2 regions of the Streptomyces griseoaurantiacus genome follow, and region 1 is predicted to be linked to the other one. Evidence: riboswitches for the same ligand, from Rfam matches in the RefSeq annotation. Region 1 holds a riboswitch; the other holds the start of a gene.
What was found. A riboswitch is a leader RNA that binds a small molecule or an ion and turns the genes downstream of it on or off. The one in region 1 is predicted to bind S-adenosylmethionine.
Positions count from the first base shown of each region.

Region 2: another riboswitch for S-adenosylmethionine. It lies ahead of thrC (threonine synthase); the one in region 1 lies ahead of OHB09_RS08590 (aminotransferase class V-fold PLP-dependent enzyme).

Region 1 is NZ_CP108326.1:1,896,786-1,912,002, reverse strand. Features, by position in the region: gene OHB09_RS08625 (L,D-transpeptidase) at 1-1,013, shown strand, start outside; gene OHB09_RS08620 (DNA-binding transcriptional response regulator) at 1,230-1,628, opposite strand; gene ctaE (aa3-type cytochrome oxidase subunit III) at 1,810-2,430, shown strand; gene qcrC (cytochrome bc1 complex diheme cytochrome c subunit) at 2,503-3,315, shown strand; gene qcrA (cytochrome bc1 complex Rieske iron-sulfur subunit) at 3,312-4,379, shown strand; gene qcrB (cytochrome bc1 complex cytochrome b subunit) at 4,376-6,016, shown strand; gene trpD (anthranilate phosphoribosyltransferase) at 6,169-7,236, shown strand; SAM riboswitch class IV at 7,325-7,440, shown strand; gene OHB09_RS08590 (aminotransferase class V-fold PLP-dependent enzyme) at 7,644-9,029, shown strand; gene OHB09_RS08585 (Lrp/AsnC family transcriptional regulator) at 9,064-9,345, opposite strand; gene OHB09_RS08580 (rhomboid family intramembrane serine protease) at 9,342-10,073, opposite strand; gene OHB09_RS08575 (hypothetical protein) at 10,229-10,468, shown strand; gene OHB09_RS08570 (NYN domain-containing protein) at 10,533-11,882, shown strand; gene OHB09_RS08565 (C40 family peptidase) at 12,234-13,274, shown strand; gene OHB09_RS08560 (C40 family peptidase) at 13,557-14,588, shown strand; gene OHB09_RS08555 (hypothetical protein) at 14,777-15,217, shown strand, end outside.
Region 2 is NZ_CP108326.1:3,292,534-3,307,750, forward strand. Features, by position in the region: gene groL (chaperonin GroEL) at 26-1,651, opposite strand; gene OHB09_RS14575 (cold-shock protein) at 1,934-2,137, opposite strand; gene OHB09_RS14580 (MoaD/ThiS family protein) at 2,588-2,863, opposite strand; gene thrC (threonine synthase) at 3,009-4,310, opposite strand; SAM riboswitch class I at 4,329-4,491, opposite strand; gene OHB09_RS14590 (glucosyl-3-phosphoglycerate synthase) at 4,623-5,567, shown strand; gene OHB09_RS14595 (alpha,alpha-trehalose-phosphate synthase (UDP-forming)) at 5,815-7,203, shown strand; gene otsB (trehalose-phosphatase) at 7,271-8,164, opposite strand; gene OHB09_RS14605 (DUF3263 domain-containing protein) at 8,230-8,553, opposite strand; gene OHB09_RS14610 (extracellular solute-binding protein) at 8,666-9,904, opposite strand; gene OHB09_RS14615 (ROK family protein) at 10,130-11,125, shown strand; gene nagA (N-acetylglucosamine-6-phosphate deacetylase) at 11,125-12,309, shown strand; gene OHB09_RS14625 (1-phosphofructokinase family hexose kinase) at 12,492-13,421, shown strand; gene OHB09_RS14630 (CBM35 domain-containing protein) at 13,531-14,523, opposite strand; gene cdgB (diguanylate cyclase CdgB) at 14,640-15,217, opposite strand, start outside.

The DNA.
Region 1 (15,217 bases):
GACGCCGTGTGCCGGGCGAACTCACCGCCGACGGCAGTCGCTGGCGCAGCACCTCACCGCTGGCCTCGGGCGCCCACTACACGGTCCGGGTCAGCACCGAGGACGAGGACGGCGCCCCCGGGCGCAAGGTCGTCGAGTTCGACACCGGTGCCGGGTCGGCCAAGAGGGTGAACGTCGCCTTCGGCCCGGACGCGGGCACGTACGGCGTCGGACAGCCCGTCACCGCCACGCTCAGCGAGCCGGTCAAGGGCAAGGCCGCCAGGGCCGTCGTGGAACGCTCCCTGCACGTGAGCGCCAAGCCCGCGGTCGAGGGCTCCTGGTACTGGGTGGACGACACCACGCTCCACTACCGCCCCAAGGAGTACTGGCCCGCCCACGCCACCGTCGAGGTCTCCAGCGACCTGCGGGGCCTGAAGGTGGCCGACCGCCTGCGCGGCGGCGAGGCCAGGCCGCTGAAGCTCACCACCGGCGACAAGATAGTCGCGGCGACGGACGCCGCCACGCACACGATGACGGTCTACCGCAACGACGAGGAGATCAACGCGATCCCCGTCACCACGGGCAAGTCCGGCTTCGAGACCCGCAACGGCGTCAAGGTCGTGCTCGGAAAGCAGTACTTCGTACGTATGCGCAGCACCAGCATCGGCATCGCCGAGGGCTCCACCGAGTCCTACGACCTGCCCGTCTACTACGCCACACAGCTGACGTTGAGCGGCGAGTACGTGCACGCGGCCCCGTGGTCCGTCGACTCCCAGGGCTCGGCCAACGTCAGCCACGGCTGCACGGGCATGAGCACCAGCAACGCGGAGTGGTTCTACGAGACGGTGCGCCCCGGGGACGTGGTGACCGTCGTCAACTCCGAGGGGGACCCGATGGCGGCGTTCGGCAACGGGTACGGCGACTGGAACCTGTCCTGGGAGGACTGGCGGAAGGGCAGCGCCCTGAGCCCGGCGAAGCCGGCGAAACCCGCCGGCCTCCTCGACCAGGCCCGCCTGCGCCCGCAGGGCGCGTAGCGGGCCCGCCGGGGGTGCGCGAGAGCTCGGTGGCTTCCGGTCCGTCGGCGGCTGCGGGGTGAGGCCTCGGTTGCTCGCGCGGTTCCCCGCGCCCCTGAGAAGCGGGGGGCGCCCCCCCGCCGACAAGGGGCGCGGGGAACCGCGTGACAAGCCACGACGCGCCCGCACCCGCGGCAGCACGAGTACCCCCGCGCTGCCGGGCTCCCGGCGGAGCCGTCAGGCGCTGAGGGCGACCCTCTTCAGGAGCGTGCCCAGCGTCGTGGCGAGGTCGACCGGGTCGACCGGCAGCGTCACCGCCGCGTCCGCCCGGCTCCACGTCGCCAGCCACGCGTCCTGCGGGCGGCCCATCAGGACCAGCACCGGCGGGCTCTGGAACACCTCGTCCTTGATCTGGCGGCACAGCCCCATGCCGCCCATCGGCACGGACTCGCCGTCCAGGACGCACACGTCGATCCCGCCGCGGTCCAGCTCCCGCAGGACCGCCTCCGGCGTGGCGCACTCCAGGAACTCCACCTCCGGACCGTCCGGGACGGGCCGCCGGCCGGACGCGAGCCGCACCTGTTCGCGGGTGGTGGAGTCGTCGCTGTAGACCAGCACGGTGGCGGTCGGCTGCATGCTTCCTCCGGAAGACCTCGTCGTCGCGCGGACATGGACCGTTGGGCCGGATGCTACTCCCTCGCACCCGCCCCCGGCAGCGGTCGGAACGGCCCGGCGATGCGCCATACGAGCAGCGCACGGGGTGCGGACACTCCGAACGGCACCCCCCGGGGTGAGGGCGGGATAAGCGACCGACATAATGTCGGTCGTGGCGACAGCAACGACAGTAGATACCGGGCACGCACACCCGTCGGTCAATCGGCCGAACCTCACCAGCGTCGGAACCATCATCTGGCTGAGTTCCGAGCTGATGTTCTTCGCGGCCCTCTTCGCGATGTACTTCACCCTGCGATCGGTGACCGGCCCCGATCACTGGAAGGAGATGGCGAGTGCGCTCAACGTCCCCTTCTCGGCGACGAACACCACGATCCTGGTGCTCTCCTCACTCACCTGCCAGCTCGGCGTGTTCGCGGCCGAGCGCGGGGACGTGAAGAAGCTCCGGGGCTGGTTCATCGTCACCTTCATCATGGGCGCGATCTTCATCGGCGGTCAGATCTACGAGTACACCGAGCTGGTGAAGAAGGACGGCATCTCGCTCTCCTCCGACCCGTACGGCTCGGTGTTCTACCTGACCACCGGCTTCCACGGCCTGCACGTGACGGGCGGTCTCCTCGCCTTCCTCTTCGTCCTCGGCCGTACGTACGCGGCGAAGAGGTTCACGCACGACCAGGCGACGGCGGCGATTGTCGTGTCCTACTACTGGCACTTCGTCGATGTCGTCTGGATCGGCCTCTTCGCCACGATCTACTTGATCAAGTAGTCGAAGCGCCGAGACCGGCCACCCGACCCTTCCGAAGCATCGACGCAGAAGATCCTGACACCGGGGTAATCCGTGAAAAAGCTCTCCGAACGACGACGCCATCCGCTGGCGGCGATCGTCGTCCTACTCTTCGCGCTGGCGGCCACCGGGGGGCTGTACACCGCGTTCGCGCCCGCGGACAAGGCACAGGCCGACTCCACCGCCCAGTCCCTCGCCATCGAGGAGGGCAAGAAGCTCTACGAGGTGGGCTGCGCCAGCTGCCACGGCACCGGTGGTAAGGGCAGCTCCGACGGTCCCTCCCTGGTCGGCGTGGGCGCCGCGGCGGTCGACTTCCAGGTCGGCACCGGCCGCATGCCGGCCTCCACCTCGCAGCAGGCGCAGGTCGAGAAGAAGAAGAACATCTACTCGCAGGCGCAGATCGACCAGCTCGCCGCGTACATCGCCTCCCTCGGCGCCGGTCCGGCCAAGCCGACCAAGGACGAGTACAGCCCGGAGGGCGCGGACGCGGCCAAGGGCGGGGAGCTGTTCCGCACCAACTGCTCGCAGTGCCACAACTTCACCGGCAAGGGCGGAGCGCTGACGGACGGCAAGTTCGCGCCGAGCCTGGAGGGTGTCGACCCCAAGCACATCTACGAGGCCATGCAGACCGGCCCGCAGAACATGCCGTCCTTCCCGGACACCACGCTGACGTCGCAGAACAAGCAGGACATCATCGCGTACCTGAAGGCAGTCGACGGCGACGAAACGACCAACCCCGGCGGTCTCGAGCTCGGCGGGCTCGGCCCGGTCAGTGAGGGCCTGTTCGCCTGGATCTTCGGACTCGGCGCGCTGATCGCGGTCGCCGTCTGGGTCGCCGCTCGGACCGCAAAGGCCAAGAAGTCATGAGTAGCCAAGACATTCCAGAAGAGAAGCTGCCCGCCGGGCGGGACCAGGAGCACGGGGCCGCCGGCGCCATGGCCGTCGCGGACGAGGAGAACCCGTTCGCGGACCCCGGTCTGCCGCCGCACGAGCACCGTCGCCAGGACGTGGACGAGAAGGCCGCCAAGCACTCCGAGCGCACGGTGGCCCTGCTGTTCACGCTCTCGATGCTGGCCACGATCGGCTTCATCGCGTCCTACGTGGCCATCTCGCCGGACAAGTCGATCTACGTCTTCCCGGTGGGGCACACCAGCGCGCTCAACTTCGCGCTGGGCCTGACCCTCGGCGTGGCGCTGTTCGCGATCGGCGCCGGCGCGGTCCACTGGGCCCGCACGCTGATGTCGGACGTGGAGATCGCCGACGAGCGTCACCCGATCGAGGCTCCCCCGGAGACCCGCTCGAAGGTCCTCGCCGACTTCAAGCAGGGCGCCAAGGAGTCCGCGCTCGGCCGGCGCAAGCTGATCCGCAACACCATGTTCGGCGCGCTCACCCTGGTGCCGCTGTCCGGCGTCATGCTGCTGCGCGACCTCGGTCCGCTGCCCCACACCAAGCTCCGCCACACGGCGTGGGCCAAGGGCAAGCTGCTGGTCAACATGAACACCAACGAGCCGATCCGTCCCTCGGACGTGGCCGTGGGTTCGCTGACCTTCGCCAAGCCCGAGGGGCTCGAGGAGCACGACGAGGAGTTCCAGACCGAGATCGCCAAGGCGGCCCTGATGATCGTCCGGCTCCAGCCGGAGAACATCAAGGACAAGAAGGAGCTCGACTGGAGCCACGAGGGCATCGTGGCCTACTCCAAGATCTGCACCCACGTCGGGTGCCCGATCTCGCTGTACGAGCAGCAGACGCACCACGTCCTGTGCCCGTGCCACCAGTCCACCTTCGACCTCTCCGACGGCGCCCGGGTCATCTTCGGTCCGGCCGGTCACGCCCTGCCGCAGCTGCGCATCGGTGTGAGCGAGGACGGTTACCTCGAGGCGCTCGGCGACTTCGCGGAGCCCGTCGGTCCTGCATTCTGGGAGCGCGGATGAGTACTGCATCAGCCAGCAACGAGCCGCGCAGGCGCGGCAAGGCGCCCGCCGGTGAGCGGGTCGCCGACTGGGCCGACGGCCGCCTGGGGATCTACTCCCTGGCCAAGGCCAACATGCGGAAGATCTTCCCCGACCACTGGTCGTTCATGCTCGGTGAAGTCTGCATGTACAGCTTCATCATCATCATCCTGACCGGTGTCTATCTGACGCTGTTCTTCCACCCGTCGATGAACGAGGTCCAGTACCACGGCAGTTACGTGCCGTTGCAGGGCCAGATGATGTCGGAGGCGTTCAACTCCACCCTGCACATCTCCTTCGAGGTGCGCGGCGGTCTGCTGATCCGGCAGATCCACCACTGGGCGGCGCTGATCTTCCTCGCCGGCATGTTCGTGCACATGATGCGCGTGTTCTTCACGGGCGCCTTCCGCAAGCCGCGCGAGGTCAACTGGCTGTTCGGCTTCCTGCTGTTCGTCCTGGGCATGTTCACCGGCTTCACCGGCTACTCGCTCCCGGACGACCTGCTCTCCGGCACCGGTGTCCGCTTCATGGAGGGCGCGATCCTGTCCGTGCCGATCGTCGGCACGTACCTGTCGTTCTTCCTCTTCGGCGGCGAGTTCCCCGGCGGCGACTTCGTGGCCCGGTTCTACTCGATCCACATCCTGCTGCTGCCGGGCATCATGCTCGGCCTGATGGTGGCGCACCTGATCCTGGTCTTCTACCACAAGCACACGCAGTACGCGGGTCCCGGCAAGACGAACAACAACGTCGTCGGCATGCCCCTGCTGCCGGTGTACATGGCCAAGGCCGGAGGCTTCTTCTTCCTGGTCTTCGGTGTCATCGCGGTCGTCGCCGCGATCGCGCAGATCAACCCGATCTGGGCGATCGGCCCCTACCGGCCGGACCAGGTCTCCACAGGCGCCCAGCCCGACTGGTACATGGGCTTCTCCGAGGGCCTGATCCGTGTCATGCCCGGCTGGGAGATCAACTTCTGGGGCCACACGCTCGTCCTGGGCGTGTTCATCCCGCTGATGATCTTCCCGCTGGTCCTGGTGGCCATCGCCGTCTACCCGTTCATCGAGTCCTGGGTCACCGGCGACAAGCGCGAGCACCACATCCTGGACCGCCCGCGCAACGCCCCGACCCGGACCGCGTTCGGTGTCGCCTGGATGACGTGGTACTTCGTCCTGCTGATCGGCGGCGGCAACGACCTGTTCGCCACGCACTTCAGCCTGTCGATCAACGCCATCACCTGGTTCGTGCGGATCGCGTTCTTCGTCGCCCCGGTGCTCGCGTTCATCATCACCAAGCGGATCTGCCTCGGCCTCCAGCGCCGGGACAAGGAGAAGGTGCTGCACGGGCGCGAGTCCGGCATCATCAAGCGCCTGCCGCACGGTGAGTTCATCGAGGTGCACGAGCCGCTCAGCCAGGAGCAGCTCCACACCCTCACCGCGCACGAGCAGTACAGCCCGCTCGAGCTCGGCCCGACGGTCGACGAGAACGGTGTCGAGCGCAAGATCAAGGCTCCGCAGAAGCTGCGCGCCAAGCTCAGCAAGGCGTACTACGGGGAGCACAACCAGGTCCCCAAGCCCACTGTCGAGGAGTACAAGGAGATCACCAGCGGCCACGGCCACCACTGATCACCCGCTGTCGCCACGCCACGCGGAAGGGCCCCGTCCGAGCATCGGACGGGGCCCTTCCCCGTGCCCGGGGCTGGATAGGGTGGAGTCCGGCCGGGGCACGCCCCGCCGACGTGCCGGAACTTCCCTCAGCAACGACCCAGGAGCGGCGTATGACTGCTGTGACCCCCGCTGGAGGCGACACCGCGGCGGGCCGTTCCTGGCCCGCCCTCCTCAACGGCCTGCTCGACGGGCGCGACCTGTCGGCGGACGACACCGCCTGGGCGATGAACCTCATCATGCGCGGCGAGGCGACCGACGCCCAGATCGCCGGCTTCGCGGTGGCACTGCGCGCCAAGGGCGAGACGGTCCAGGAGATCACCGGGTTCGTGCGCGCGATGTACGAGCACGCGCACGTCATCGACGTGCCGGGGGAGACCGTCGACATCGTCGGCACGGGCGGGGACGGCGCGAAGACCGTCAACATCTCCACGATGTCCGCGATCGTCGTCGCCGGAACGGGCGCCAAGGTCGTCAAGCACGGCAACCGGGCCGCCTCCTCGGCCTCCGGGGCCTCGGACGTCCTGGAGAAGCTCGGCGTCGACCTCAACCTCACCCCGCGACGGGTGGCGGAGGTCGCCGAGGAGGCCGGCATCACCTTCTGCTTCGCGGCCAGGTTCCACCCGGCGCTGCGGCACGTGGCCGCGGCGCGCGGACAACTCGGCATCCGCACGACGTTCAACTTCCTCGGGCCGCTGACCAACCCCGCGAAGGTACGGGCCCAGGCGATCGGCGTGGCCGACGCGCGGATCGCGCCGATCATCGCCGGCGTCTTCGCCGAGCGCGGCAACTCCTCACTGGTCTTCCGCGGCGACGACGGACTCGACGAGCTGACGACCACGGCCACGTCACGGGTGTGGGTGGTACGGGACGGCACGGTGACCGAGGAGGCCTTCGACCCGCGGTCGGTGGGCATCCCGCTGGTGCCGGTGGAGGCGCTGCGGGGCGGGGACCCCTCCTACAACGCCGACGTCGCCCGGCGGCTGCTCGACGGGGAGCGGGGGCCGGTCCGGGACGCGGTGCTGCTGAACTCGGCGGCGGCGCTGGTGGCGCTGCGCGGCGAGGAGGGCCCGCTGGAGGACCGGATCCGCGAGGGCATGGACCGCGCGGCCGAGTCCATCGACAGCGGCGCGGCACGGGACGTCCTCGACCGCTGGGTACGGGCCACGCGCCGCGAGTAGGTACGGCTTCGCCCCCGCGGCGCGGGTGTCCCGGGATGTGGGACACCGGGTTGCGGGGGCGGGCGGCGGTCCCGTAGCGTCGTCGCCAGGTCATGAGTGACAGTCATGAGGCCCCGGCCGACTGTCCGGCAACCCTCCGTCCGTGGCGGGGTGCCCCGGGTGAAGACCAGGCCGCGCCCACAAGGCGCGCGGCAAGCGCGGACCCCTCGCACACGTGTGGCACGTGTGGGGCCAGGGGTCCTGGTCTCGAGGAGTCTCCCGTGAGCAAGCGAATGCGATAGGGCCGCAGAGCCCCGCCTCCGCACACCCCTCTCACCTTCACCCCCGCGTTCACCCACGCGCCGGCGCCGGCCCTCGGCCGCCCCTGCCCGCGTGGTGATCCCGGCTGCTTCCACGGGAGTTCACCCATGTCCGTCACCACCGCCACGCCCGCCGCCACCTCCCCCGCCGCCGCCCCGGCAGGCGTCCCCGCCCCCCTGCCCGTCCTCGGCCGCGACGTCACCGTGCCCCTCGTGACCGGCGGCGAGGTCACCTACGCCGCCCTCGACTACGCCGCCAGCGCCCCCGCCCTCCAGCGGGTCTGGGACGACGTCGCCGCGTACGCCCCCTACTACGGCAGCGTCCACCGCGGCGCCGGCTACCTCTCCCAGCTCTCCACCGACCTGTTCGAGAACGCCCGCCTGACCGTCGCGGAGTTCCTCGACTGTCGGGCCGAGGACCAGGTCGTCTTCACCCGGTCCACGACCGACTCCCTCAACCTGCTGGCCGCCGCGCTGCCCGCCGGCTGCGAGGTGTTCGTCTTCGAGACCGAGCACCACGCCGCGCTGCTGCCCTGGCGCGGGGCGCGCGTGACCTTCCTGGACGCCCCCCGCACCCCCTACGAGGCCGTCGACACCCTGGAGCGCGCCCTCGCCGCCCGCGACACCGATGCCCCGGCCCTGGTCTGCGTCACCGGCGCCTCCAACGTCACCGGAGAGCTGTGGCCCGTGCGCGGGCTGGCGGCGGCCGCGCACGCGCACGGTGCCCGCATCGTCCTGGACGCCGCCCAGCTCGCCCCGCACCACCCCGTCTCCGTGCAGGACCTGGGCGTCGACTGGGTCGCCTTCTCCGGGCACAAGCTCTACGCCCCCTTCGGCTCGGGCGTCCTGGCCGGCCGCGCCGACTGGCTGACCGCCGCCGAGCCCTACCTCGCGGGCGGCGGCGCCAGCCGCAGGGTCGCCAGGCGCGCCGACGGCGGCGTCGACGTGGAATGGCACGAGGGAGCCGCCCGCCACGAGGCCGGCTCGCCCAACGTGATCGGTGTGCACGCCCTCGCCTCCGCCTGCAAGGCGCTCACCGAGGCCGGCTGGGACACCCTGGTCACCCGGGAGAACCACCTGATCGACCGGGTCCGTGCGGGCCTCGCCGACGTGCCCGAGGTGCGCGTCCTCTCCCTGTTCGGTGAGGACGCCCCCCGCGTGGGCGTGCTCTCCTTCGTCGTCGAGGGCTGGAACAGCTCGCACTTCGCCGCCGCGCTCTCCGCCGAGTACGGCATCGGCGTCCGCGACGGGCTGTTCTGCGCCCACCCGCTGGTGCGCACGCTGCTCGGCGGCGACCCGGAGTCCCAGGGCGAGTGCGGGGCGCCGGAGGCCGCGCCGGGCGAGAAGTCCCTCAACGCGATCCGGGTGAGCTTCGGCGCGGGCACTCCCGACGAGCACGTCGACCGCTTCGTGCGCGCGGTGCGGGAGCTGGTGTCCGAGGGCGCGAAGTGGGAGTACCGCACGCGGGACGGCCGCTGCGTCCCCGCCGTCTGACCGGCCGCCCCGCCGCCCCGGAGGGCTGGAGTCCCTACGACTCCAGCCCGATGGAGAACGCCGCCTCCAGATCGTGCTGCGAGTACGTACGGAAGGCGACGTGCGTGTCGGTGCCCTCGACGCCGGGGATCTTGCTGATGCGGCCCGGGATGACGTCCGCGAGCTCGTCGTGCGCCCCGACCCGGACCATCGCGATCAGGTCGTACGTCCCCGTCACGGAGAACACCTCGCTGACGGACTCCAGCGCGGCGATCGACTCGGCGATCTCGGGGATCCGGTCCACGCTGGTCTTGATGAGCACGATCGCGGTGATCACGGCTGGTTCTCTCCCTCGGCGGCCGGGCTTGTGCCCCTCACTGTAGCCATCGGGCCGTGGCGCACCCACGCGTACCCGAGGCCGAGCGCGAACCCCACCACGTGCGCCAGGTAGGCCACGCCCGGGCCCTCGCCCTCCCGGCCCGCCGCCACCCACTGCAGGACCGCCCAGAACGGCAGCACCACCCAGGCGGGGAAGCGCAGCGGCAGGAAGAACAGGAACGGGAAGATGCTGGTCACCCGCGCCCGGGGGAACAGGAACAGGAACGCCCCGAGGACGGCGGAGATCGCCCCCGAGGCGCCCACCAGGCTCTGCGCCGAGTCGGCCCGCGCCGCCGCGTAGCCGAGCAGCGCCAGGGCGCCGCAGCCCAGGTGGAACAGGGCGAACTCCACGTGCCCGAGCCGTTCCTCGACCATCGGGCCGAAGACGTGGAGGAACAGCATGTTGCCCAGCAGGTGCACCCAGGTGCCGTGCACGAACAGGGCGGTGACCGGGGAGAGGGCGGCGCGGGCGGAGCCCCCGAACAGTTCGACGGGGATCACCCCCCAGCGGGCGAAGTAGGTCTGCTGGGCCAGCAGCAGCCTGTCCCCGGTGCCGTACGCCGGGTCGAACCCCGAGGCGGGGCTCAGCAGGAAGAGCACGAAGCACACGGCGATCAGGCCGTACGTCACCGGTGCCGGCTGCCGGCGCAGCGCCCGTACGGCCGACGCGGCCCTGTCGCGGATCATGTGAAAAAGCATGACGTACCGGGCGGACCGGTGCGGAGTGCCCCGCCGCTGTGGACACGTCGGCGGCGGATCCCGCGCAGGCCGTAGGGTTACGACCCACACGCACCAGGGAAACTGGGGCATCACGGAGACCGGAAGAAGGAAGAGCAGCCACGATGACGGTTCCCCTGCCGACCGACACGACCCGGTGGCGCTGCACCCTGTGCGGCAACCTCACGCGCTTCGACGTGACCCGCTCGTCCAAGACGGTCGAGTACGTCCACCTGGACCTGTCCGGCACGCCGAAGGTGGAGGAGCGGGAGGTGGTCAGTGAGACCATCGAGTCGGTGCGCTGCCGGTGGTGCAACGCCGTGGATCAGGTGGAACTCGTGGACAGGCCGGGCGCCGGCTCCTGAGCGGAGCGGGTACCCGCCGCAGGGAGCCCGCTGCGGGGCTCCCGTACAGGCATAGGGGTGACGGATGGCTCAGACACAAGGCGGGGAGCCGGGCGACGGCGCCGCCGAGGTGCTCGACCGTCCGCTGCCCGACGGCGTCCGCAGACGCGTGGTGGGGATCGTCTCCGACGGCTTCGGCGGGCTGACCGTGGCCGAGCTGCCCACCCAGCTCCGGCAGTACGCGCGGTTCACGCCCACCCGGCGGGCCAAGTTCGCGGGGAACGCGATGGCGGCCGCGGTGGAGGCCGACCCGCTGTTCCGCCAGCGCATCGCCGAGAAGCTCAGGGAGGCCCAGCCCGAGCTGACCGGTGCCCTCGACGCGGGCTCCCCGCCCCCGGCCGCCGATCCGCTGGACGTGGCGGCCGCGGCCTACGTGCTGCGCCCGGCCGGCTGGGTCAAGCTCGTGACCGCGGCCGGCGAGGAGGCCCAGCGGGCGGACGCCGAGCGGGCCGGTGAGGAGAGCCGTGCCGAGCTGGAGCGGCTGCGCGCCGAGCTGGCCGCCGCCCGCGGCCAGGTCCGCACGGAGACCGAGCGGCTGCGCGGCGAGCTGGAGACGGCCAAGAAGGAGTCCGAGTCGCTGCACCGCAAGCTGCGGGCCGCCCTCAGCGACGTCAAGCGGGGCGAGGCGGCGCTGCGCAAGGCGCGGGCCGAGCGGGAGGCCGAACGCGCGGAGGCACAGGTCCGGCTGTCCGCCGCCGAGAGCGAGTCCCGGCGGCTCAAGGCGCGGCTCGGGGAGTCCGAGGCCGCCCTGGAGGCGAGCCGCAAGGCCGCCCGCGAGGGCCGCAGCGTCGAGGACATGCGGATCCGGCTGCTCCTCGACACGGTCCTGGAGGCCTCGCAGGGGCTGCGCAGGGAGCTGGCGCTGCCGCCGGTGTCCGTGCGGCCCGCCGAGACCGTGGACGCCGTGGAACCGGGCCGGATGACCCCGAAGGACATCGCCAACCGGGCGCTGTCCGAGGACGATCCGGCCATCGTCGACCAGTTGCTCGCGCTGCCGCAGGCGCACCTCGTCGTCGACGGCTACAACGTCACCAAGACCGGCTATCCGCAGATGCCGCTGGAGAAGCAGCGGCTGCGGCTGCTCGGGCAGCTCGCCCAGCTCGCCGCGCAGACCGGGGCCGAGACCACGTGCGTCTTCGACGGCGCCGAACTCGCCGCCCCCGTGCTGCTCGCGCCGCCGCGCGGGGTGCGGGTGCTGTTCTCCAAGCCGGGCGTGACCGCGGACGAGTTGATCCGCCGGCTGGTGCGCGCGGAGCCCCCGGGACGGCCCGTGATCGTCGTCTCCACGGACCGCGAGGTCGCCGACGGGGTGGCACGGGCCGGAGCCCGTCCGGTCGCCTCCGCGGTGCTCCTGAAGCGTTTCTCGCGCGGCTGACCCTTTCCCCCGTTCCGCCGGCCCTTTCCCGGTACTTCCGTGGGGCTCGGCCGTTGGAGGCCGTGCCCGAAGCGGGCCGTACGCGCCAACCGCAACATCCGCGCCGCATGCCCCAATTGACCGCCTCGTCACGCAACGTAGCGTCAACACTGGGTCACTGGTTGTGTGTTGTGTGCAAAATATGCCCGCGAGAGCCGTGTTTTTTCTGATGAGGATTTGAACTGATCACAAGAGGGTCACTAGGGTCAGCCCCAACCTCCACTCGGTTGATCACTTATGGGAAGTGACGGTGGAGGGGCACCGCCCACCGGTGTGTCGGTAGGCGGCTGGAGGAAGAAGGAGCTCGCCTCCGTGGCGTCCCACCGTCGACCCAAGCAGCCGAGCCGCACGCGGGTGACCGCGCTCACCACCGTCGCGGCCGCCGCCGTCGCCCTGAGCGCGCAGGCCGCCAACGCCGCGCCGAGCGAGAAGCCCAGCAAGAGCGAGGTCAAGGCGAAGGTCGACAAGCTCTACGAGCAGGCCGAGCAGGCCACCGAGAAGTACAACGGGGCCAAGGAGAAGCAGGAGAAGCTGCAGAAGCAGATCAGCACCCTGCAGGACAAGGTCGCCCGCGGCCAGGCCGACCTCAACGAACTGCGCGAGGGCATCGGCACGATGGCCAGCGCCCAGTACCGCACCGGCAGCATCGACCCCTCCGTGCAGCTCTTCCTCTCCGCCGACCCGGACGACTACCTGGACAAGGCCGCCACCCTGGACCAGCTCAGCGGCCAGCAGGTCGACGCGCTGAAGAAGATCCAGGAGAAGCAGCGCGAACTGGCCCAGGAGCGCAAGGAAGCCTCCGACAAGCTCAAGGACCTCGCCGACACCCGCACCGAGCTCGGCAAGAAGAAGAAAGAGGTCCAGGGCAAGCTCGCCGAGGCGCAGCGGCTGCTCAACAGCCTGACGGCCAAGGAGCGGCAGGAGCTCAAGGACGAGCAGACGCGCTCCAGCCGCTCCTCCGAGTCGCGTGTCGACCTCGGCAACTCCACCCCCGCCTCCGGGCGCGCGGCCGCCGCCTTCGCCGCCGCCCAGAGCAAGATCGGCTCGCCGTACGTCTACGGCGCCACCGGCCCCTCCTCCTTCGACTGCTCGGGCCTGACCTCCTGGGCCTACGCCCAGGCCGGCGTCTCCATCCCGCGCACCTCCCAGGCGCAGGCGAACATCGGCACCCGCATCGGCTCGCAGAGCGACCTCCAGGTCGGCGACCTGGTGTTCTTCTTCAGCGACCTCCACCACGTGGGCCTCTACGCCGGCAACGGCCAGGTCCTGCACGCGCCCCGGACCGGCACGGTCGTCCGCTACGAGTCGATGAGCACGATCGGCGGCCCCTTCATGTTCGGCGTCCGCGTCTGAGGACCCCGGACTCCGTGTCCGGGGCGGCACGCGCACCGGCACCCGCATCCCGGGTGCCGGGCCCGCCGGCCACCGCCTCCCCATCCGCCCCTCATGCCGCCCGAACGGGCGAATTCCCGCACCCCGCGCTGACCCCGCGCCCCGCCGGTGACCTGCGTCAGCGGCGGGGCGCACCGCTGTCCGCCGGTCACTGCCCGTAGCCGGACGGTGACCGACCCGGCTACTGTCTGCCGCCGTGCCCCCGTGGACGGGGGTTCGTCAGCGGAAGGGAGTGCGCCGGTCGTGGGGTCCCATCAGCGTCCTGCACCACACGGACTCGGCCGGGGGCGTGGCGCCACGCTCGCCGTGCTGTCCGCCGCGGCCGCGGCACTGGGCGCCGTACCGGCCGGTGCCGCGCCGCGCGAGGGCCGCGCGGAGGTGGACCGGCTGTACCAGGAGGCCGAGCGCGCCACCGAGGCGTACAACGAGGCCGACGAGCGCGCCGACACCCTGCGCGGTGAGGTCCACCGCGCGCGGGACCGGATCGCCCGCACCCAGGAGCGGGTCAACACCCTGCGGGAGAGCCTCGGTTCGCTCGCGGGCGCCCAGTACCGCTCCGGCGGGATCGATCCCTCGCTCGCCCTGCTGCTCTCCTCCGACCCCGAGAACTACCTCGACCGGGCCGCCGCCCTCGACCGCGTCGGCGAGGGCCAGGCCACCCGGCTCAGGCAACTGCGGTCGGCGCTGCGGGAACTGGACCAGCAGCGCACCGAGGCCGGGGGCAAGCTCGCCGAACTGGAGGAGAGCCGCAAGGCGGTGGCCCGCCACAAGCACGCGGTGGAACGCAAGCTCGCGCGGGCCCGGCAGGTGCTGAACGCCCTGCCCGCCGGGGAGCGGGCCGCCTACGCGCGGGCGTCCCGTTCCGCCGGCCGCCCGACGGCCCCGCTGCCCGGGACGTCCACCGCTCCCGGCGACGAGGCCGCGATCGGCGCACGGGCGGCCGCGGCGGTGGCGGCGGCACGGTCCGCGCTCGGCCGGCCGTACGTGTGGGGAGCCACCGGCCCCAACGGGTTCGACTGCTCGGGGCTCATGCAGTGGGCGTACGCGCAGGCCGGGGTGGGGCTGCCGCGGACCTCGCAGGAGCAGCGGTACGCGGGGCGGCAGGTCCCGTTGTCCGAGGCGCGGCCCGGAGACCTCGTGCTGTACCGCTCCGACGCGAGCCACGTGGCGATGTACGTGGGGGGCGGGCAGGTGATCCACGCGCCGTACCCGGGGGCCGTGGTGCGGTACGACCCCGTCGGGATGATGCCGGTCTCCGCCGTCACCCGGCCGTGAGGACGGGGGCACCCGCTCCGGGTGCCCCGATCCGATGGTGCCCCGGGCGCCGTCCAGGGGGCCCCGGGTGCCGTGAGTGCCCTCCGGTGCGTCTTCCGGCGGGGAAAGCCCTCGTCCGCCGGTGGGTGCGGGGCACGTACGATCGTCCCGTGGCTGGGTTCGGACGGGTACTGGGGTGCCTCCTCGTGATGGGGGCGCTCGCGGGGTGCGGGAGCGCGGTGGTGGGGGACTCCGGACGCGGGGACGCCCAGCGCATGCTGGACCGCAGGGCCGGGGCCGTGCTGGAACGGGACCGCGAGGCGTTCCTCGGCACCGAGTCGCCGACCGCCGACCCCCGCAAGCAGCTCGCCACCGGCGCCGCCGAGTTCGCCAACCTCAGAAACGTTCCGCTGGCCTCCTGGTCCTACCGCATCACCTCCTTCCGCCGCACCGGGGAGCACGCCACCGCCGGGGCCGAGCTGCGCTACCGGGTGCGCGGGCAGGACCGCGCGCCGGTCACCTCCGGGCGGGAGCTGCGCCTGGTGCACCGCGGCCGGCACTGGTACGTGGCCTCCGACGAGCCCGCGCGGAAGTCGGGGCAGCAGCTCTGGGAACAGGGCCCGGTGCGCGCCGTGAAGGGCCGGCGCAGC
Region 2 (15,217 bases), 1.4 Mb from region 1:
GGCGGGAGGCCGGGCCCGGGGAGGATCAGAAGTCCATGTCACCGCCCGGCATGCCGCCCGGAGCGCCCGCCGGGGCGGCCTTCTCCGGCTTGTCGGCGATGACGGCCTCGGTGGTCAGGAACAGCGCGGCGATGGAGGCGGCGTTCTGCAGCGCGGAACGGGTCACCTTCGCCGGGTCGATGATGCCTTCCTTGACCAGGTCGACGTACTCGCCGGTCGCGGCGTTCAGGCCGTGGCCCGGGGTCAGGTTGCGCACCTTCTCCACCACGACGCCGCCCTCGAGGCCGGCGTTGACGGCGATCTGCTTCAGCGGGGCCTCGAGCGCCAGCTTGACGGCGGCGGCACCGGTGGCCTCGTCGCCCTCGAGCTCCAGCTTCTCGAACACCTGGGAGGCCTGGAGCAGGGCCACGCCACCACCGGCGACGATGCCCTCCTCGACGGCCGCCTTCGCGTTGCGAACGGCGTCCTCGATGCGGTGCTTGCGCTCCTTGAGCTCCACCTCGGTGGCGGCACCGGCCTTGATGACCGCGACACCGCCGGCGAGCTTCGCCAGGCGCTCCTGCAGCTTCTCGCGGTCGTAGTCGGAGTCGCTGTTCTCGATCTCGGCACGGATCTGGTTGACCCGGCCGGCGACCTGGTCGGCGGAGCCGGCGCCGTCGACGATGGTGGTCTCGTCCTTGGTGATGACGACCTTGCGGGCGCGGCCCAGGAGCTCCAGACCGGCGTTCTCCAGCTTGAGGCCGACCTCCTCGGAGATGACCTCGCCGCCCGTGAGGATGGCGATGTCGCCGAGCATGGCCTTGCGGCGGTCACCGAAGCCCGGGGCCTTGACGGCGACGGACTTGAAGGTGCCGCGGATCTTGTTGACGACCAGGGTCGACAGGGCCTCGCCCTCGACGTCCTCGGCGATGATCAGCAGCGGCTTGCCCGACTGCATGACCTTCTCCAGGAGCGGGAGCAGGTCCTTGACCGCGGAGATCTTGGAGTTGGCGATGAGGATGTAGGGGTCCTCGAGCGAGGCCTCCATACGCTCCATGTCGGTCGCGAAGTACGCCGAGATGTAGCCCTTGTCGAAGCGCATGCCCTCGGTGAGCTCGAGCTCGAGCCCGAAGGTCTGCGACTCCTCGACGGTGATGACGCCTTCCTTGCCGACCTTGTCCATCGCCTCGGCGATGAGCTCGCCGATCTGGGTGTCGGCGGCGGAGATGGAGGCCGTGGAGGCGATCTGCTCCTTGGTCTCGACCTCCTTGGCCTGGTCGAGCAGGGCGGCGGAGACGGCCTCGACGGCCTTCTCGATACCGCGCTTCAGCGCCATCGGGTTCGCGCCGGCCGCCACGTTGCGCAGGCCCTCGCGGACCAGCGCCTGGGCGAGGACGGTCGCGGTGGTCGTACCGTCACCGGCGACGTCGTCCGTCTTCTTGGCGACTTCCTTGACCAGCTCGGCGCCGATCTTCTCGTACGGGTCCTCGAGCTCGATCTCCTTGGCGATGGAGACACCGTCGTTGGTGATCGTGGGGGCGCCCCACTTCTTCTCGAGGACGACGTTGCGGCCCTTGGGGCCGAGCGTCACCTTCACGGCGTCCGCGAGCTGGTTCATGCCGCGCTCGAGGCCGCGCCGCGCCTCCTCGTCGAACGCGATGATCTTGGCCATGTGAAGTGGTCCTCCCGGACTGGGGTGGATTGCTCCGGACCGCGCCCGCGCCCGCGACGGACGGCACCGGCTGGTGGTTCCTTGCCCCACCTCGCCAGGGCCTCACCGACCCGGTCCTTCGTTGTCACTCTCACCTTGTGAGTGCTAACGCCAATGATTAGCACTCACCCCCCGAGAGTGCAAGCGCCATCCCGCCGAACCCGGACAGACCGAAGGGCCCGCGGGCACCCGACGGTGCCCACGAGCCCTTCGTTCACGTCGAACTTTCAGTCGGCGCGCGCGTCAGCCGGCAACGCGGACCATGTCCGCCTGCGGCCCCTTCTGACCCTGCGAGATCTCGAACTCGACCCGCTGGCCCTCTTCCAGAGTGCGGTAACCGTCCATCTGGATCGCGCTGTAGTGGACGAACACATCCGCACCACCGTCGACCGCGATGAAGCCGTACCCCTTCTCCGCGTTGAACCACTTGACGGTGCCCTGAGCCATGCCTAACTCCCCTATTACTGGCCCTTGCACGGATCCGCACTTCGCGAATCCGGGTCAGACCTCACCCCCCAACGGTTGGGGGCGTGCGCCGGAACGCGTCGACCGCGGCTGAATGTATCTGTCCAACTGCCGTCTGCAACAGGTCAATCGGACGAGAAATCTGGGCACGACCGGTCGGGAATGTACGGAGAATTCGCTCGAATTCAGGGCAAGTCGGGCCGCACAAAAGGCGCATTAGTCACAAAAGCCCTGCGCACTTTGGCTACTTCTTGTCGGAAGCGCGGCATGATCGCCTTCGCCCGGTCTCAGAAATCCGGGGCGCGTTCCCCAACTGTACCGCGTTCAACCCTGCAGAATTGCCCCCTCCGCTTCTCTCACGGAGGGGGCAATTCGATATACGCGCGGTGATCGGCATTACCGAAGGTAAGCGGAAGCCGTCCGGTGCCGGACTCAGCCGCCGGCGACCGCGGGAATGATCGAGACGCCGGCACCCTCGGGCGTCGCCGTGTCGAGCCCCTGCTCGAAGCGGACGTCGTCGTCGTTGACGTACACGTTGACGAAGCGGCGCAGCTTGCCCTGGTCGTCCAGGACCCGGGCGGCGATCCCGGTGTGGTTCTTCTCCAGGTCCGCGATGACCTCGCCGAGGGTCGTGCCCTCGGCGCTGACCTCGGCCTTGCCGCCGGTGTAGGTGCGCAGGATGGTGGGGATGCGAACGGTGACGCTCATGGGGGTGATGACCTCCGGTCGGGTGCGAGGTGCTCAGGTGCTCGGTAGGGGCGCGTGCGCGGGAGAAGCGGGGGCGGGAGGTGCCGGGGCCGGGCGGGGCCGCCCGGGACCGGCTGCCCGAGCCGCCTCCCGGAAGGAGGCCGGGCTACGCGAGCCCCGCCTCCCGGAAGGAGTCCAGGGACGGCCGGATCGTCGCGGTCAGCCCGGTGCCCGCCACCGCGTCCAGCGTCTTGAGGCCGTCACCGGTGTTCAGGACGACGGTCGTCAGCGAGGGGTCGAGCACCCCGGCCTCGATGAGCTTGCGGGTGACGCCCACCGTCACCCCGCCCGCGGTCTCCGCGAAGATGCCCTCGGTCCGGGCGAGCAGCTTGATCGCGTCGACGATCTGCTCGTCGTTCACGTCCTCCACGACGCCGCCCGTGCGGCGCGCGATGTCCAGGACGTAGGGGCCGTCGGCCGGGTTGCCGATCGCGAGGGACTTGGCGATCGTGTCCGGCTTCTGCGGCCGCACGACGTCGTGGCCCGCCTTGAACGCGGTCGACACCGGCGAGCAGCCCTCGGCCTGGGCACCGAAGATCTTGTACGGCTTGTCCTCCACCAGACCCAGTTCGATCAGCTCCCGCAGCCCCTTGTCGATCTTCGTGAGCTGGGAGCCGGAGGCGATCGGCACCACGAGCTGGTCGGGCAGTCGCCAGCCGAGCTGCTCGCAGATCTCGTACGCCAGCGTCTTGGAGCCCTCGGCGTAGTACGGCCGCAGGTTGACGTTGACGAAGCCCCAGCCCTCGCCCGCCGGGTCGCCGATCAGCTCGGAGCAGAAACGGTTCACGTCGTCGTAGTTGCCCTCGATGCCGACGAGTTCGCCGCCGTAGACGGCCGCCATGACGACCTTGCCCTGCTCCAGGTCGTGCGGGATGAACACGCAGGAGCGGAAGCCGGCCCGGGCGGCGGCGGCACCCACCGCGCCGGCCAGGTTGCCGGTGGAGGAGCAGGACAGGGTCGTGAAGCCGAAGGCGCGGGCGGCCTCGATGGCCTGGGCGACGACGCGGTCCTTGAAGGAGTGCGTCGGGTTGCCGGAGTCGTCCTTCACGTACAGCCCGCCGGTGACGCCGAGTTCACGGGCGAGGTTGTCGGCCTTGACGAGCTTGGTCCAGCCGGGATTGATGTTCGGCTTGGTCGCCACGTCCGCCGGGACGGGCAGCAGCGGGGCGTACCGCCAGATGTTCGCGGGGCCGGACTCGATGCTCCGGCGCAGTTCCTCGGTGTCGTGGCCCGAGAAGTCGTAGGCGATCTCGAGCGGCCCGAAACACTCCTCGCAGGCGAATACCGGACCGAGCGGCACCCGGTGGCCGCATTCGCGACAGCTCAGCGCGGTGGCGGGGCCGAGATCGACGGAACCCGCGGCAGAGGGGGTGGAGTCGGTGGTGTCTGCGACAGTCTGCACAGCCATGTGAGGCGAGGCCCTTTCTCCTCATCTTCCTCACGACGCATCTCGCCGTGAGACGGATTTGGCACCTTCCCTAGCCGGGAGCCTCGCGGAGTGATCGACGATGACCAGCGATCTACGAGTGCCGGCTGGAGGGTTGCCGGGGCTTCATCGGGCCGTTTCCCTCTGCCCCTCTGGATGAGCGGTATTCGGTTGTGACGCCCGTGACCCCCGGCATGCGACGGTCACCTGCGTTGTTCAAGACTGTAACCGAAGGCCAGGACACTTGAGAGAGTCGTCCGTACCGCGAGATGGATCACAAAGGAGCCGCCGACCGTGCTGAGGGAAGTCGAGCATTGGCTGAAGGCACGCTCGTGGTCCCTGTCGGATCGCCCGTTGCAGCAGGTCATGGCCGCCAAGCGGGCCACCGGTCAGTCGGTCAGCGTGGTGCTCCCGGCGTTGAACGAGGAGGCGACCGTCGGCGCCATCGTCACGGCCATCCGCCGGGACCTCGTCCGGCGGGTGCCGCTCGTCGACGAGATCGTGGTCGTCGACTCCGGTTCCACCGACCGCACCGCCGAGGTGGCGGCGGCGGCGGGCGCCCGGGTCGAGCACCGCGACGCGATACTGCCGCGCATCCCGGCGCTGCCCGGCAAGGGCGAGGTGCTGTGGCGCTCGCTGATGGTCACGCGGGGCGACCTGGTGTGCTTCGTCGACGCCGACCTGCGCGAGTTCTCCTCCGACTTCGTCACCGGCATCGTCGGCCCGCTCCTCACCGACCCCGAGGTGCACCTGGTCAAGGCGATGTACGACCGCCCGCTGGCCGGCGCCGCCGGGCAGGGCGGCCGGGTCACCGAGCTGATGGCCCGGCCGCTGCTCAACATGCACTGGCCGCTGCTGGCCGGCTTCGTCCAGCCGCTCGGCGGCGAGTACGCGGCCCGCCGCTCCCTGCTCGAACGGCTCCCCTTCCCGGTCGGCTACGGCGTCGAGCTCGGCATGCTGGTGGACGCGCTGCACACCGTCGGCCTGGACGCGCTCGCCCAGGTCGACGTCGGCGTGCGCCACCACCGCCACCAGGACGGCCAGGCGCTGGGCCGCATGGCCGCCGCGATCTACCGCACCGCCCAGCTCCGCCTGGCCCGGGGCCACCTCCTGCGCCCCGCCCTCACCCAGTTCGAGCGCGGCCCGCAGGGCTTCGAGCCGCACACCCACCCGGTGGACACGGAGGAACGCCCCCCGATGACCGAGATCGCGGAGTACACGGCCCGCAGGGTGGCGTGACCGCGGCCCGCGCAGTCGTGGCCGTCGCGCGCCACGGTGAACGCCACGCGGGTGCCGCCGTCCTCCTCCTCCTGGGCGCAGACCCTCTCGCCCGGCGCCCAGGAGGATGCCTCGCGGCCGCCGGTGCCCCGGAGCCGTACGACGTGGTCGGCTCCGGCCTTCCTGGCCACACGTCGTGTGACGAAATCGATGCGGAGTGGTGTCCGGGCACGTTTGAGGGTTCGGGGGCCGGGCTAGGTTGAGGCGTATGGCTTCAAGGTTCGGTGCTGCTCAGGTGCTGCTCGCCTCCAATCGGGGGCCCGTCTCGTACACCGCGGGGGAGGACGGCGCGCTGCACGCCAAACGCGGCGGTGGCGGAATGGTCTCCGGACTCTCGGCCATCGGGCCGGACGCGGGCGCGCTGTGGGTCTGCTCGGCGCTGAACGAGGGCGACCGCGAGGCGGTGCGGCGCGGGGTCGGCGAGGACGGCGTACGGATGCTGGACGTGCCGGCCGAGGTGCACTCGGACGCGTACAACGGGATCGCCAACTCCGTACTCTGGTTCGTGCACCACATGCTGTACCAGACCCCGCTCGAACCCGTCTTCGACCAGGAGTTCCGGCGGCAGTGGGCCTCCTACGAGACCTACAACCGGGCCTTCGCCGAGGCGCTCGCCGAGGAGGCGGCCGAGGGCGCGGCCGTGATGGTCCAGGACTACCACCTGACCCTGGTCCCGGGGATGCTCCGGGAACTCCGCCCCGACCTGCGCATCGCGCACTTCTCGCACACCCCCTGGGCGCCGGTCGACTACTTCCGGATGCTGCCCGACGACATCGCCGAGAAGGTGCTGCGCGGCATGCTCGGCGCCGACCGGCTCGGCTTCCTCACCCACCGCTGGGCGGACGCCTTCACCGCGTGCGCCGAGGCGCTGGTCGGCGGGCTCGGCGAGACCCGGATCGGGGTGCACGGGCTCGGCGCGGACGCCGACTTCCTGCGCGCGCGCTCCCACGAGGACGACGTCGCCGAGCGGATGGCGGTGCTGCGCGAGGAGATCGGCCCGGACCGGAAGACGATCGTCCGGGTCGACCGGACGGAACTGTCGAAGAACATCGTGCGCGGACTCCTCGCCTACGAGGAACTGCTCGCCTCACGCCCGGAATGGCGGGAGCGGGTGGTGCACGTGGCCTTCGCCTACCCCTCCCGGCAGGACCTCGCCGTCTACCGGGAGTACACCGACGAGGTGCGGCGGGTGGCCGAGGCGATCAACGCCCGGTTCGGCACGGACGGCTGGACGCCGGTGCTGATGCACGTCGAGGACGACTTCGCCCGCTCCCTCGCGGCCTACCGGCTGGCCGACGTGGCGCTCGTCAATCCCGTGCGTGACGGGATGAACCTGGTCGCCAAGGAGGTGCCGCTCGTCTCCGACGAAGGGTGCGCGCTGGTGCTCTCGCGGGAGGCGGGGGCCTACGAGGAGCTGGGCGAGGACGCGATCGTGGTCAACCCCTACGACGTGGTCGGCACGGCCGAGGCACTGCACGAGGCCCTGTCCCTGCCGCCGGACGAGCGCGCCGAACGCGCGAAGCGCCTCGCCGCCGCCGGCACGGCCCTCCCCCCGTCCCGCTGGTTCCTGGACCAGCTCGACGCCCTGCGGGGCTGAGCACCGGTCCCCGCGCCCCTGAAGGGCGCGGGGACCCGCGCACCGGGCCCGCGGACCACCCGCACCCCTACCCCAGCCGCGCCGCCATCGCCCGCAGCAACCGGACGACGCCCGCCGGACCGTCGACCACGAGGTCCGCCCGCTTCGCCAGCTCCGCGACCTCCTCGCTGCCACTGCACACCAGCAGTCCCGGCACCCCCTGCGCCCGCAGACCCTCCACCGCCGCGAACGCGGGCAGGTCCCCCAGGTCGTCGCCGGCGTACAGCACCGCCCCGGCGTCCACCTCCCGCACGTACTCCGACAGCGCGACCCCCTTGTCCATCCCCGGCGGTCGCAGCTCCAGGACCATGCGCCCCGGTTCGACGATCAGTCCGTGCCGTGCCGCGAGCTCGGCCAGCGGGGCGCGCAGCGCCTCGAACGCGGCCTGCGGGTCGGCCGCCCGGCGGGTGTGGACCGCGACGGCCCGGCCGCCCTTCTCCTCCACCCAGGTCCCCCGCCACGCCCCGACGGCGTCCAGCACCCCCGGCAGCTCCGCCCGCACGGCGGCGATCCCCGGGGGCGGGGCGGGCGCGGTGACCGTCCCGGTCACCGCCTCCCACCGCTCGGCGCCGTAGTGCCCGAGCACCACGAGGTGTTCGAGCCCGGCGACCCCCGCGAATCCTCCGTGGGCGACGGCGACCCCCGCCGGGCGCCCGGTGACGACGGCCACCGAGGCCACCTTCGGCGCGAGGGCGGCGAGGGCGGGCACCGCGTCGGGGTGGGGCCTGGCCTGTTCGGGGTCGGCGACGATCGGTGCGAGCGTCCCGTCGAAGTCGAAGGCGAGGACGGCCCGCCCGGGGCCGGCGAGGATCGCCTCCAGCCCTTCGCGTCCGGCCGCGGTGGTGGGAGTCGGGACGGGGAGGGCGTCACCGTTGCGGTGCGAGGCGTCCCCGGGGTCCGTGAAGTCCGTGTGGCTGCCCATGAGGTCGACCCTATCCGCGCGACCCCGTCCTCACGCCTGCCCGGCGCCCCGCCGCTCGGCGTGGCCTACCGTTCGGCGCGGCGGGCCTCGCGCACACGGCGGAGCCGGTTGACGGTCACCGGGTCGTGGGCGAGGGCACGGGGATCGTCGAGCAGGGCGTTGAGCAGTTGGTAGTAGCGGACGGGCGCGAGCCCGAGCCGCTCCCGTATCTCGCGCTCCTTCGCGCCGGGTCCGGCGGAGCCGCGCCGCTCCAGGGCGAGCACGGCCCGCTCCCGCGTCCCCAGCCCGCGCGGCTCCGGGGGCGGTGAGGGCTGCGTGGGCTCGGCCGACTCGGCGGGCTCCGCCTCCACTGGCTGCCCGGTCCGCGCCGTCCGCTCGGTCTCCTCCATGCGTTCCACAGTAAGACCCGGCACTGACATCGGGACCCGGCACCGGCCTCACCACCACGCGCCGGCTGCCGCACGGCGCGCCCTGCCCGGCCGTGCCCCACCCGGCCGTGTCCTACCCGGCCGTGTCCTCCCGCGTCGCCGCCCGCTGGAGCTGCCCCAGCACCGCCACCGGGCTGCCCTGCCCGGACACCGCCGTCCCGATCCGCTTCTTGAGGTCCGCGCTCACCGACGCCCAGGAGGTCTTGCTCACCGGGTACAGCTCGGCGCCCGGGAGCTGCTCCAGGAAGGGCGCGAGGTCGGCGTCCTTCGGGGAGGACGCCATGTCCGCCGAGGCGGAGGCCGTCACCGGCAGCAGGTCGTACTCGCGGGAGAACGCCAGCACGTTCTTCTCGCTGTAGACGAAGTCGAGGAAGTCCCCGATCTGCTCGCGGTGGCCGTTCTGACGGAAGGCCATCATCCAGTCGGCGACGCCCAGCGACGCCCGGCCCCCGTCGCCGCTTCCGCTCCCGTCGCCGTTCCCGGGCATCGGCACCATGCCGAAGTCCAGGCCCTTGGCGCGGGCCGTCTTCATCAGCGTGGGATGTCCGTCGAGCATGCCGACCTCGCCGCGCGCGAACGCGGCGAACGCGTCCGCGCGGTTCAGCCGGGCCGGCGGGACGGGCCCGGTGAGGCCCTTGCCGACCAGTTCGTCCCTGAGCCAGCCGAACGTGGCGATGTTCTCCACCGAGTCCAGGTCGTAGTTGCCGATGCTGTCGGTGTAGCCGCCCCCGCCGCTGAGCAGCCACTGCAGGGTCTCGGCCTGCGCCTCCTCGGGGCCCAGCGGCAGCGCGTACGGCGTCTTCACTCCGGCGTCCTTCAACGCGCGGGCGTCGGCGGCCAGTTGCTTCCACGTCGTGGGCGGCCGGCTGATCCCGGCCTCGGCGAAGAGCTTCTTGTTGTAGAAGAGCAGCCGGGTGGAGGCGGCGAAGGGCATCCCGTATTGCACCCGGTTCACCTCGCCCGCCCGGCTCAGTTCCGGCACGAAGTCGGCCTGGACGGGGATGGAGAGCAGGTCGGAGGCACGGTAGAGGTCGCCGGCGGCCGCGTGGTCGGCGTACGCGCCGATCTGCGCGAGGTCGGGGGCCTCGCCCCGGTCGACCATCTGCCGCACCTCGCGGTCGACGTCGTTCCACGAGTAGACGCTGACGTCGACCCGCACGCCGGGGTGTTCGCCCTCGTAGGCGGTGACCAGCCGGTTCCAGTACTTCTTGGAGGAGTTGGCCGCGGAGTCCCCGTAGTCGGCCGCCACCAGCTTGAGAGTGACGTCCCCGGAACCGCCCGGTCCCCCACAGCCCGCGAGGGCCGCCGTCATTCCGAGTGCGGTGACCGCCGCGCCCAGTACCCTCGTCCTCCGCGCCCCGCGCCGCCGCACCGACCCACTCCTGTTTCCGCTGGTTGCGTGTGGTCACCGTCTCGTATGACGAAACGGCTCGGCCATAAGGTCTACACCACTCTAGTGGACTAGACCTCTCCGGGTCGGAGCGTCACACTGTTCCACGTGAAACACGTCATCGCCCTTGATGTGGGCGGCACCGGGATGAAGGCCGCCCTGGTAGGGGCGGAAGGCGAGTTGCTCCACCGGGCACGCCGGCCCACCGGCCGCGAACGGGGCCCCGAGGCGGTGACGGCGGCGGTCCTCGACTTCGCCGCCGAGCTGCGCGCCCACGGCCTCTCCGCGTTCGGCGAACCGGCCCTGGCGGCCGGTGTCGCCGTCCCCGGCATCGTCGACGACGCCCGGGGCGTGGCCGCCTACTCGGCCAACCTCGGCTGGCGCGACGTACCCCTGCGCGCCCTGCTGAGCGAGCGGCTCGGCGGTGTCCCCGTCGCCCTCGGCCACGATGTGCGCACCGGCGGCCTCGCCGAGGGCCGCATCGGGGCGGGCCGGGGCGCCGACCGCTTCCTCTTCGTGCCGCTGGGCACCGGCATCGCGGGCGCCATCGGCATCGACGGCCGGGTCGAGGCGGGCGCGCACGGCTTCGCGGGCGAGATCGGCCATGTCGTCGTACGGCCCGGCGGCGTCGACTGCCCGTGCGGGCAGCGCGGTTGCCTGGAGCGGTACGCCTCCGCCTCCGCCGTCGGCCATGCCTGGGCCGCCGCCCTCGGGGACCCGGAGGCGGACGCGGCGGACTGCGCCCGGGCCGTGGCCGCCGGGGACACGCGCGCGCGTGAGGTGTGGCAGGCGGCCGTCGACGCGCTCGCCGACGGCCTCGTCACCGCCCTCACCCTGCTCGATCCGCGCACCCTGATCATCGGCGGCGGGCTCGCCGAGGCCGGGCCCACGCTGTTCGACCCGCTGCACGAGGCGCTGCGCGCCCGGGTCACCTTCCAGAAGCTGCCGGAGGTCGTCCCCGCCGGTCTCGGCGACAACGCCGGATGTCTCGGCGCGGGACTGCTCGCCTGGGACCTGCACGCCGCCGCCGTCCGGCCCCCGGCGGACCCACCGAGCCCCGCGCTCACCGCTTCCGGCATGTCCGCCGCTTCCGCCGCTCCCCCCGTCCGCGACACCACTGACTCCTCGGAGGTAACCACCTGATGGCCCCTAGCAAGGTTCTCGCCGGTGCCCGGACGGTGCTGCCCACCGGGATCGTGGACGACGGCCGCGTGCTCGTCGAGGGCACGCGCATCACCGCCACCGGCGACGCCACCCGCCCGCCGCACAGCCCGACCGGGCCCGCCGGAGCCGGCGCGCCCACCGTCGACCTCACCGGGCACTGGCTGGTCCCCGGCTTCGTCGACCTGCACAACCACGGCGGCGGCGGCGCCTCCTTCACCTCCGGCTCGGCCGAGGACGTCCTGACGGGCATCCGCACCCACCGGGAGCACGGCACCACCACGCTCCTCGCCTCCACCGTCACCGAGGAGACGGACGAACTCGTCCAGCGCGCCGGGCTGCTGTCCGAACTGGCCGAACAGGGCGACCTGGCCGGCATCCACTTCGAAGGCCCCTTCATCTCCCCCTGCCGCAAGGGCGCCCACTCCGCCGCCCTGCTGCGTGACCCCGACCCGGCCGAGGTCCGCAAGCTGGTCGACGCGGCCCGCGGGCAGGCCCGCATGGTCACCCTCGCCACCGAACTCCCCGGCGGCCTGGACTCCGTACGGCTGCTCGCCGAGCAGGGCGTGATCGCCGCGGTCGGGCACACGGACGCCACCTACGAGCAGACCCTCGCCGCCATCGACGCGGGCGCCACCGTGGCCACCCACCTCTTCAACGCGATGCCCACCCTGGGACACCGGGCCCCCGGACCCGTCACCGCGCTCCTGGAGGACGAGCGGGTGACCGTCGAGCTGATCAACGACGGCACCCACCTCCACCCCGCCGCGCTGCGACTCGCCTTCCACCACGCGGGCGCCTCCCGGGTCGCGTTCATCACCGACGCCATGGACGCGGCCGGCTTCGGCGACGGCCGCTATCTGCTCGGCCCACTGGAGGTCGAGGTCAGCGAGGGCGTGGCCCGGCTGGTGGAGGGCGGCTCGATCGCCGGGTCCACGCTCACCCTGGACCGGGCGTTCCAGCGGGCGGTCACGGTCGACGGGCTCCCGGTCGAGGACGTCGTCGCGGCCCTCTCGGCCAATCCCGCCCGCCTGCTCGGCCTGTCCGACCAGGTGGGCTCGCTGGCCCCCGGCACCTATGCCGACCTGGTCGTTCTCGACGAGGACTTCGCGCTGAAGGGCGTGATGCGCCGGGGCGAGTGGGTGATCGATCCCCAACTGGGCTGATTGGTCCCGGTGCTGACGGGCCCTCGGGCCTCGGTGGTGGCCCCGGGGGGCTGGGCCCACCACCGACTCGTTTGGCATGATCGAGCACCGACAACCAGCACCGGTGCGCGCACCGCGGAGACGGCACGCGCGCCGTACGCACACGTACGCGTCACCGCACGATCCGAGGGAGGCCGGTCCGGGTGATCCTCACGGTCACACTGAACACCGCTCTCGACCTCACCTACCGCGTTCCCGCGCTGCGCCCGCACGCCTCGCACCGCGTGGGCGAGGTGACCGAGCGGCCCGGCGGCAAGGGGCTGAACGTGGCCCGGGTGCTCGCCGCGCTCGGCCACCGGGCGACCGTCACCGGCTTCGCGGGCGGCCGCACCGGCGACGCCCTGCGGGAGGCGCTGGACGGGGACCCCGACGTGGTGGACGCGCTGACACCCGTGGCCGGCGCGACCCGCCGGACCATCGCCGTGGTGGACGCCGCCACCGGCGACACCACCCAGCTCAACGAGCCGGGTCCGCTGATCTCCCCCGCCGAGTGGTCCGCCTTCCAGCGCGGGTACGAGGAACTGCTCGGCTCGGCCGCCGCGGTCGCCCTGTGCGGGAGCCTGCCGCCGGGCGTGCCGGTGGGCGCGTACGCGGGCCTGATCCGCACCGCGCGGGCGCACCGGGTGCCGGTGCTCCTCGACACAAGCGGCGAGCCGCTGCGCCGAGGGGTCGCGGCCCGCCCCGACATCGTCAAGCCGAACGCGGAGGAACTGGCCGAGCTCACCGGCTCGCACGAGCCCGGGCAGGCCACCCGGGACGCCCGGCGCCGTGGCGCGCACACCGTGGTCGCCTCACTGGGCGCGAAGGGGCTGCTCGCGGTGAACGCCGAGGGGCGCTGGCGGGCGGTGCCGCCGCGCGGGCTGCGCGGCAATCCGACGGGCGCGGGCGACTCGGCGGTGGCGGGCCTGCTGTCGGCCCTGGTGGAGCGGCTGCCGTGGCCGGAGCGGCTGGCACGTGCCACCGCCCTGTCGGCGGCGACGGTCCTGGCACCGGCGGCGGGCGAGTTCGACCGGGAGGTCTACGAGGACCTGCTCACCCGGGTCACGGTCACCCCGGAGACGACGGCGGCGTGAGCCTTCAGGCCACGTGAGCCCGCCCGCCTCCGCGCGGCGAAGGACGCCGGGCCCGGTCCACTGCCGGCCCTCGCCCTCCGGGCCGCCGCTTCCGGACCGTTGCTCCCGTTTACTTCCAGCCCTCCAGGAGCCAGAGCTGGTCCAGGTTGGCATCGCAGGAATTGCCCTGCTCGCAGGAGATCCTGATGGTGTTCGTGCCCTTGTTGAGCTGGATGTTCGCCCAGGTCGACGTCCAGCCCTTCTCGTAGTCGCCCTCGGGCGCCTTCGCGAAGTTCGACATGTTGATCGGCCGGGACTGCGCCTCACCGTTGAGCGTGAGCGTGGCGTTGGCGTCCTTGCCGGGCACGCCGTAGCCGACGTACAGCGTGTACTTGCCGGACTTGGCGATGCCGTTGACCGTCCAGGTCACGGCCGCGCCCTCGTGGTTGAAGTTCGTGACGTAGGACCCGCCGTCGGCCTTCGCGCCCTTGACGTCGGACGCCGTGGTGGCGCCGCCGTCCAGCTTCAGCGTCTTGGCGTCCGTGGTGGGCAGCTTCCCGGAGTCCCCGGAGCCGTCCTCGCCCGACTTGCTGGGCGTGGGGCTGGAGCTCGCCGTCGGCGTGGTGTCTCCGCCCGCGCTGTCCTTCTTGTCGTCGTCGCCGCCGAGCATCGCGATGCCGATGCCGATCACCACGGCCGCGACCACCGCTATCGCGCCGATCAGCAGGCCTTTGGTGTTCGGGCCCCGGCCGCGCCCGCCGCCGTTGCCGCCCGCCTGCTCGCGCCGCCCGGGCGGCTGCCCGCCGGGGACCGTCTCGGGGGCCGCGTAGTGCGGGTTCGGCTGTCCGGGAGGCCCGTAGGTGCCGTACGCCTGCTGCTGCGGGACCTGGCCGTACGCCGCGGTCTGCCCCGGCGCCCCCGCCGACCCGTACTGACCGGTCTGCTGGGGCTGCTGCGCACCGCCGTACTGCCGCTGACCGACCGCCCGCACCCTGTTGACCGAATTCGGGTAGCCGTAACCACCGCTCGGCGGCTGGGCTCCGTTGGCCTGGCCGTCGGCGTAGAGGTAGCCGAACGGGTCGTCGTCCTCGGGCGTGCTCGCGCCGTTGTTGCCGGGCGTCATCCCTTGGTGCTCCTAGCGGGTGGGGGTGCGGATGCGTGCTGGGCTGAACTGCGAGCGTACCCGCTCCCGGCGGGCCGTATGGGTGTCTTCCTGCTCACCCCGGCCGTGAACTGCGGCTATCCCGCGCGCCTGTGCTGTTTGGGACGGGATCGTTTCTCGACGTACATCCGTTCGTCAGCGGATTTCAACACCTCGTCCGCCGTCATGCCGCAGTGCGCCCAGCCGATGCCGAAGCTGGCGCCGACCCGCACCACCCTGCTGTCGACCCGGATCGGCTGGATGATCTCGTTCCGCAGCCGCACGGCGAGGTCCTGGGCGTCGGCCCGGCCGAGGCCGTCCGCCAGCACCACGAACTCGTCACCGCCGAGCCGCGCGACGGTGTCGCCGTCCCGCACTCCCCGGGTGAGCCGGCCGGCCACCTCGACGAGGACCGCGTCACCGGCGTTGTGCCCGAACCGGTCGTTGATCGTCTTGAAGCCGTCGAGGTCGCAGAACAGGACCGCGAGTCCCTTGGTTCCGTCGTCGGTCCCGTCGGCCGGGGCGACGGTGTGCACATGGTGGTCGAAGCCGTCGTACGGTCCCCGGGCCGCGAGGCTGCCGAAGCCGTGCCCGCCGGTGTCGTACACCGCGGGGTGACCGCCCGGAGGCGTGTCGGTGAGGCCCGGCCCGCCGAAGCCGCCGAACGCCGTGTGCT